One region of the Neobacillus sedimentimangrovi genome, then DNA from elsewhere that is predicted to be linked to it. Evidence: riboswitches for the same ligand, from Rfam matches in the RefSeq annotation. Region 1 holds a riboswitch; the other holds the start of a gene.
The links. Region 1 has a riboswitch for lysine ahead of dapA (4-hydroxy-tetrahydrodipicolinate synthase). Riboswitches for the same ligand answer to the same signal wherever they lie in the genome.

Region 2: it holds a riboswitch for lysine, as region 1 does, so the genes downstream of both, GZA11_RS11870 (amino acid permease) here and dapA (4-hydroxy-tetrahydrodipicolinate synthase) in region 1, are expected to answer to the same signal.

What each region holds. Positions count from the first base shown of each region.
Region 1 is NZ_JAAFZF010000001.1:22,884-27,102, forward strand. It holds gene GZA11_RS00170 (BsuPI-related putative proteinase inhibitor) at 1-88, shown strand, start outside; gene map (type I methionyl aminopeptidase) at 310-1,050, shown strand; gene dapA (4-hydroxy-tetrahydrodipicolinate synthase) at 1,158-2,039, opposite strand; lysine riboswitch at 2,151-2,332, opposite strand; gene GZA11_RS00185 (D-2-hydroxyacid dehydrogenase) at 2,499-3,431, shown strand; gene GZA11_RS00190 (phosphatase PAP2 family protein) at 3,621-4,219, shown strand, end outside.
Region 2 is NZ_JAAFZF010000036.1:14,946-19,164, reverse strand. It holds gene GZA11_RS11880 (DUF421 domain-containing protein) at 1-512, shown strand, start outside; gene GZA11_RS11875 (DMT family transporter) at 552-1,520, opposite strand; lysine riboswitch at 1,942-2,132, shown strand; gene GZA11_RS11870 (amino acid permease) at 2,231-3,718, shown strand; partial or broken gene GZA11_RS11865 (group II intron maturase-specific domain-containing protein) at 3,774-4,219, opposite strand, start outside.

The DNA of each region.
Region 1 (4,219 bases):
AAATGGCCACTATAAACTGGAAGTGTTTTTAACAGCAAAAGAGGAAAAAGCGAAAGTTGTAACAGATTTCATGATAAATAAGCCATAAAAACGGTGGAATTGTGCCTATTTTCTCTATAAGGGTATATGATGAAAAGATTTTTGGTGAATAATAACATGAAAATGATCGTTTTTGGTAAGAAATGATTTAAATTGTTGATATTTTTTATAAGAAAAACATTAATATCTTGTTTTTTTCCAAAAAGAAAAGCTACAATATAGGTTATGAGTTTATTTTACTAAAAAAATGAATAAGTAGGGGAAATACAGATGATTGCAAAAACAGAAGAAGATTTTAACGGATTAAAAGAGATTGGAAAAATAGTAGCAGCTATTCGAGACGAATTAGTCCAAAGGACAAAACCTGGAATAACCACCAAAGAATTGGATGAAATGGCTCGAGAGCTATTTGAGAAAAATGGGGCAATCTCTGCTCCAAAAGGAGAATATGATTTTCCTGGTTACACTTGTATTAGTGTTAATGAGGAAGTCGCTCATGGGATTCCTGGGAATCGCGTAATACAAGAAGGGGATATCGTCAATATCGATGTTTCCGGTTCGAAAAATGGATATTTTGCGGATACAGGAATCTCTTTTGTGGTTGGTAATGGGGACGAAGTGCTAGAAAAGTTATGTGAAGTGGCTCAACTTGCTTTTGAAGCGGGATTAAAAAAGATTAAGCCAGGATCCAAAAAAAGCGGAATTGGAAGGGCTGTATATCAAACGGCAAAACAGAATGGGTTCACAGTTATTAAAAATCTGACCGGTCATGGCATTGGCAGAAGAATTCATGAAAGACCGAATCATATATATAATTATTATGAGCCATGGGATGATGAACTGTTAAAGGACGGTATGGTTATTGCGTTTGAACCCTTTATCTCAACATTGGAAGAAGAGGTATTTGAAAAAGGTGACGGCTGGACATATATTACTGAGAAAAGTTTTGTAGCTCAAGTAGAACATACGATAATCATTACGAAGGATGGTCCAATCATTATAACTAAATAATGTAGGGAATGGCACTACCCTATCAAAGGATCAGCCGTGGGATGGTACAGTAAATTCCAAAAAGGTTACCTATTTATTCGAAAAACCGGGGCGAGTAACCCCGGTTTTTATACTTCTACTCCCCCGGCTGATAAAATTTTTTGCAAGGCTAAAGTTTCTTCTTCATTTAATGGAACCAATGGCAATCGTAGTCCGCCAACGTGAATTCCTTTCATATTTAATGCTGCTTTTACTGGTGCTGGGCTTGGTGCGGAAAATAATGACCTCATAATCGGAAGTAGGCTGCGATGTCTTAAACCTGCACCATGCACATCTCCCTGTTTAAAACGCCTGATCATTTCTTGCATTTCATTACCAATAATATGGGAAGCGACAGAAACGACACCAGCGCCACCAATGGATAGAACAGGGAGGGTCAGACCGTCGTCCCCACTATATAATGTAAAGTCGTCTGGTGTTTGGCTGATAATGTCAGCCATCGCATCCAAATTACCGCTTGCTTCTTTAATACAAACGATATTTGGAATCTTCGAAAGACGTACAATGGTGTCTACTGACAAATTAACGACGCTTCTCCCAGGTATATTATATAGCATGACTGGTAGGGATGTAGATTCAGCAATTGCCTTAAAATGTTGATATAATCCTTCTTGAGATGGTTTGTTGTAATATGGAGTAACGAGCATAATCCCATCTACTCCGGCATCTTCGGCTTGCTGGGTTAATTGAATGGAAGCTCGTGTATTATTGGAACCTGTTCCTGCGATAATTGGGATCCGACCATTAACCACTTCAACGACAAATTTAAATAAACTCACTTTTTCATCATTCGTTAAAGTGGGGGATTCACCGGTCGTACCAGCAACAACTAATCCATCAGAACCATTTGCAATTAAGTAGTTTACTAAGTTCCTTGTTGCTTCGTAATTAATTTCACCGTTTTCATCAAATGGGGTTACCATCGCGGTAATAACTTGGCCAAAATTCATTTTTAATCACCCTTTATTTCAATTTTTTAGTAGAGGGTATGGCCAACGCAAAAAACAGCAGCGAAAGGCATCCGCTGCTGTAGTAGAAACATAAACAAAATTCGTTCCTATGCGTGAGATAGCCCTCCATATAGTTTACCTATATGACAGTTCTGTGCTTATTCAACAGCAGAACCAGCTTCAAGAACAATGAGGTTCATTGAAACTTCGGCAAATTCCCCTTTCGCCATTCATCCTTGGACCTCATTATCCTCCGAATGGGTACTAATGGTCTTTGCGCCTCTATCCTCACTTCAAAAGGTTTGAAGTAAGAAAATATTTAATTGACTGTAATATAACAGATTCCTTCCATTTCTTCAAGAGTTTTTGTGAAAAAAATAGAAAAAATCCTGAATATTTTTTTTCGAAAAGGGTTTTCAATTTTAAAGCAAGAAAAGGTATAAATGGAGGGGTGAAAAAATGAGAATTAATAATATATTAGTAGTTAGTCCAATGTTTAAAGAACTCCAAACCATTATTCAAAAGGAAAAACTGCAGAAAAATTTTCGGTTTATGCCAGAAGAAAAATTTACTCAAGAGGATTTAGATTGGGCTGATGCACTCGTTTCGTTTCATTTACAGTCTAATATTGATTATCGTCATGTCCAGTGGGTTCATTCATTAGGAGCTGGAGTTGACCGGTTTTTATTTAAAAAAGATTGGGACGAAAGCGTCCTCTTAACGAGAACGATTTGCTCATTTGGTCAGAGAATAGCAGAATATTGTTTGAGTTACATATTAAAAGATTTACAGTTTCATAATCAATTTGAAGAGTTAAAGCAGCAAAAAAAATGGTACCCGATAACCCCGAAATTATTAAATGAACAAAAGGTGATGATATACGGTACAGGGGAGATCGGTCAAACGATAGCGAAGATTTTTGCCAGTTTCGGAGTAGAGGTCTATGGTGTTTCTTTAAGTGGGAAAGAAAAGGAATTTTTTAAAGAAGTCATGACAGTGAAGGAGCATTATGATCGATTGCCCGATATAGGCTATCTCATCAATACTCTTCCATTGACAGAACTCACAGAAAAACTTTTCAAGGAGAACATCTTTCAACGATTGTCGGAGGCAGGATTTATAAATGTCGGAAGAGGAGCTTCACTGGATGTAGATGCTTTGCTTGATGCCTTAGATCATAATCATTTGCGCTTTGCTGTATTGGATGTGTTTACAGAGGAACCACTCCCAAAGGATCATTCATTATGGGCGCATCCAAAAGTATTGATCACACCACATATTTCTGCTGTTACGACGCCTGCGGAAGGAGCGTATTGCTTTTTGGAAACGCTGAGAAATATTGAAGAGGGAAAACCACTTCACAATAAAGTAAATGTGAAAAAAGGGTATTGATTGGCAATTGAAAGTTGTCTGGCTTTATGGCAAAGATCGTAAGGATAAAGTAGTGATTAGCACAGCAAATTATGCTATAGGAGAAAAAAGTATAATTCAAACAATTGGTTAATAGTTTTTTATTAGATTAAAATGGTGTAGAAGCGGAAAAAATATAGTAGATCCATTTGGCAATAAAGAAGTATTGGAGTGAAAAAATTTCCGTTGAGTAGAGCTTTATTGACATGCTTGGTTTCTTTCATCACTTTTAGTTTTTTGGCCTTGCTTGTAAAAGGGAATAAAATCGTAAACTTTGACAGTACTGTGATTCGGGCTATCCAAGGAATGGAGACACCGGCTTTGACAACAGTCATGAAATTTTTTACAAATATTGGTTCAACAAAAGTAGTTATCGTACTATGTGTATTGATTATCCTATTTCTTTACTTTGTACTACATCATCGATCAGAACTTATCTTATTTATTGTGGTAATTGCGGGTTCTCCTATGTTGAATCACGCTTTAAAATCTTTTTTTCAGAGGGCGCGTCCAGATTTACATCGTTTGATTGAAATTGGAGGATATAGCTTTCCAAGTGGGCATGCCATGAATGCTTTTACGGTATATGGTATACTAACTTTTCTACTTTGGAGACATATTCGGACTCGGACCGGGCGTACGATGTTAATTCTTTTTAGTGCATTCATGATTATCATGATCGGAATTAGCCGCATATATTTGGGTGTTCATTATCCAAGCGACATTATTGGTGGATATATGGCAAGCGGCTTTTGGCTGACCATAACGAT
Region 2 (4,219 bases), on a different contig from region 1:
AATTATCTTCCCTACTTAGACAGCAAAATATCTTTAATGTGGCAGATGTTGAATTTGCCTTGATAGAACCTGAAGGAAGAATTAGCGCTCTTTTGAAAAAAGAACATCGCCCTTTAACACCTAAGGATCTTCAAATGAAAATGCCAAATGAAAAGGAACCGCAAACGGTCATTATTGATGGAAAAATCCTTGACGGTGAACTAACAGAAGCAGGTAAAGGGCGAGGTTGGCTTTATAGTGAATTAGAAAAACTAGGGGTTACACTAGATAATGTATTTATGGGCCAGGTGAACTCTTACGGTGAACTTACAGTTGATTTATATGATGATAAAATTCAAGTGCCTTCCCCTGCTCAGCGGCCATTATTGCTGGCGTCATTGAAAAAAGCCCAAGCTGATTTAGAAATTTTCTCACTTTCAACTGACTGTGAAAAGTCGAAAGCCATGTATAAAAAGAATGCAGACCTATTGCAAGAAACGATAAATAAACTAAGTCCATATTTAAATGGTTAATTTCAAAAAATTCTTATTTACAAATAATAGGAAATATATTTAGGCACTAACTTTTCTGCCCTCTGGCAGATCTTTTTTATGTGTTACATAACTATGAAGAACCATACCTCCCATTACCAAGATAATTCCCACCCATGATAAAGGTGTTGGTAATGCCGTATGTAACAGCAAAAGTTCACCGATGAGGGAAAATAACACTTCCATCGATTGTGTAGCCTCTACTGCAGCAAGTTTTTGCATATTTCCTCTCACAAGGTCAGTGGCTTGGAAAAATAATACGGTTGCAATTACACCAGAACATATTGCAACTAAACCAGACTGGACTGATTGCCCTATGCTTGGTGGTCCCACCGTTAACAAGCCATATAGGGATAAAATGATCCATACCGGCATACTAGCTAAAGTCATTCCTAATACACGCTGAAAGACATCCAAACGTCCTTCGCACACGTCCATCATTTTTCGATTACCTAATGGGTAAGCAAATGAAGCTATTACAACAGGAAGAATTCCAAGAGTTAATGCAAGCATTGTAAGACTACTAGCGTGTTCAAGCTGCATCAAAATAATTCCTACCAAAATAATGAAAGACATAGTTAATCCTTTAAATGGAATTTTCCCTTTAACTTGTACTTTTCCTTTTTCCGTTTCAATGGTTTCATAAAATAATGGAGCTAATAGTGATCCTGAGATAATGGTTATTTGCCAAGTTGCGGCAATCAGCCATCCAGGTGCATAGGCAGCGGAAAAACAGATAGGTGCATAAAACAAACCGAAACCTACTGTACTCCACAGAACCCATGTGCCGGGTTTTCGTTTCATTTCTAACAAAAGTGGCTTCAAATTTTTCCTTCCTAATACGATTAGGAAAAGAAATGGTACCATAAAAAAATACCGTAAAGATGCGCTCCAAATCCAACTTCCTCCTGCGAGATCCATTGAACGATTTAAAATAAAAGTAAACGCAAAAAAGAAGGCAGAAAAGATGCCTAAAATAATTGGCCGCATGTTTCCACTTCCTTTACCTCTTATAGCGAAAAGTATAACAGAATTCTGAATTATTTAATAATAAGTTGTTAAAAAAATTACCAATCGATAAAATAGCATTATATATGTTATTTTAATAATAAACAGAAAATAATAATTATACGAATGACTTCATTACTTTTTTCATCTTAATAACAGTTATTTTTTAGTAATAGGATTTTATGAAATGTACCGTCACCTTAAATTAAGGAAAGTATTAGGATACGAATAATCAAAATCATGTCAATAAATAATTGTAGCTTTTTAATTGATTTACATTTGAAATGATACTCCCCCATATAGACTCGATATAAGGAGTTTGTAAATTTCCTATTGACTATATTATAAAAATAAATATAATTTAATAGTATATTAATTTCATAATAAAAATCCTCATCAAAACCGATGAGGTAGAGGTCGCGGTTTTTATTAGTAAAATGGACGAGATGCAGAGACATCAATGACCCCATTTGAAAGGAAAAGCCGCCGAAGTGTGCAATTTATCTCTGTAAATGCATGCTGGGGCTGTCTCCGAATAGGGACAGAACTGTCACGCTTGGCCTTACCATCCATGCGTGAAGAGCTATCTTTCGGAAGGTATGATGCGGGGTATTCACAATGCCATCGAGTCGTCCTCGGTGGCATTTTTTATTCCAAACTCCTTCCAAATACATCAAAAAGGAGTCATAGTTATGCAGACAGCACAAGGTAGAAACGAAATCAAATCGGGAAATGAACATACTGAATTAAAACGTAAATTAAAATCCCGTCACTTAACGATGATCTCACTTGGTGGAACGATCGGTACCGGCCTATTTTTAGCCACTGGTGGTGCGATTCATACAGCTGGTCCAGGAGGGGCTCTTGTTGCTTATTTAGTTATCGGCATGATGGTATACTTTTTAATGACCAGTCTTGCTGAAATGGGAGCATATATGCCAGTTGCCGGAAGCTTTAGTACGTATGCTACGAAGTTTGTTGACCCGGCCCTTGGTTTCGCCCTCGGCTGGAATTACTGGTACAATTGGGCTATTACAATTGCTGCTGAGCTTGCAGCCGTAACCATGATTATGAAGTTTTGGTTTCCTGATAGCCCCTCATTCATTTGGAGCGCCATCTTTTTAACTGCCATTTTTCTTATTAACTATCTATCTGTAAAAGGATTTGGAGAAGCAGAATATTGGTTCTCCTTAATTAAAGTCGTCACTGTTATCGTTTTTATCATTTCTGGTACATTAATGATATTTGGTATTATGGGTGACCACACTGTCGGATTTAAAAACTTTACCATCGGGGATGCACCATTTAATGGCGGATTTATGGCTATGTTTGGGATCTTTTTAGCAGCTGGATTTTCTTTCCAAGGAACAGAACTTCTAGGTGTGGCAGCAGGTGAAACCGAAAACCCGGGAAAATCGATCCCTAAAGCTGTTCGTTCCGTCTTTTGGCGAATTCTATTATTTTATGTTTTAGCCATTTTAGTCATTGGTTTACTTATCCCATATACCGATGAAAATTTAGCTAATGTAGATGTTACCGTTAGCCCATTCACACTTGTATTTAAAAATGCGGGAATTGCCTTTGCTGCTTCCGTTATGAATGCGATCATTTTAACTGCCTTATTATCAGCTGGTAATTCAGGTATGTATGCTTCTGCCCGTATGCTTTGGCAATTGGCCCGTGAAGGAAAGGCTCCTAAATTCCTTGGAAAACTGAACAAACGTGGTGTACCAGTTAATGCATTAATTGCAACAACTCTTGTTGGAACATTGGCTTTTCTTGCTTCTTTCTTTGGAGATGGAACAGTTTATGTTTGGCTGTTAAATGCTTCTGGTATGTCAGGCTTCATCGCCTGGCTTGGAATTGCCATTTGCCATTATCGTTTCCGCCGGGCATATGTAGCTCAAGGTAAGGATTTAAATTTATTACCTTATAAATCGAGATTCTTTCCATTCGGACCGCTTTTTGCCCTTGCAATTTGTGGGATTGTGGTCTTAGGACAAAATTACACTGCCTTTTTAGGAGAACGAATCGATTGGCATGGTGTACTTGTTTCTTACATCGGTTTACCATTATTCCTTCTTTTATGGTTTGGATATAAAATTACTAAAAAAACAAAGATTATTCCTTTAGAACAATGCGATTTAAATAATGAAAATCAATGGAGTAGGAGGGGGTGACTAACCCCCGACCTCTCACACCACCGTACGTACCGTTCGGTATACGGCGGTTCTATTAAGATTGACGAAGAAATTCATAACGATCATATAGACTTTTCAACCCTCGTTGGCTCCAGTAGGTGTTCTCGAGGGTTTTGTGTAGAATTGGGCTGCAGGCAATTCTACAATATTTCTTTCTAGAGTTGCCCCATTCATGTGCTTTGTAGTCAGGCACACCTAAACCGATTAGTTTCCTCACTCTCGTTCTAGGATTTTTCCACTGTTTCCACTTACACATTCTCAGCCTTCTTCTTATCCATTTATCTAATTCTTTGAATTTGCTTGGAGTATCGGCTAAAGCGAAGTATCCGCACCATCCTATTAGATATCGGTTTAACCTTTCAATCCTTACTTCCATTGGAAGAGGTTTTGACCGTGAGGTAATCTCTCGAATCTTCAACTTAAAGCGCTTCATACTTTGTTGATCAATTCGTACCTTCAGTTCTTTATTAATGGTAAAGC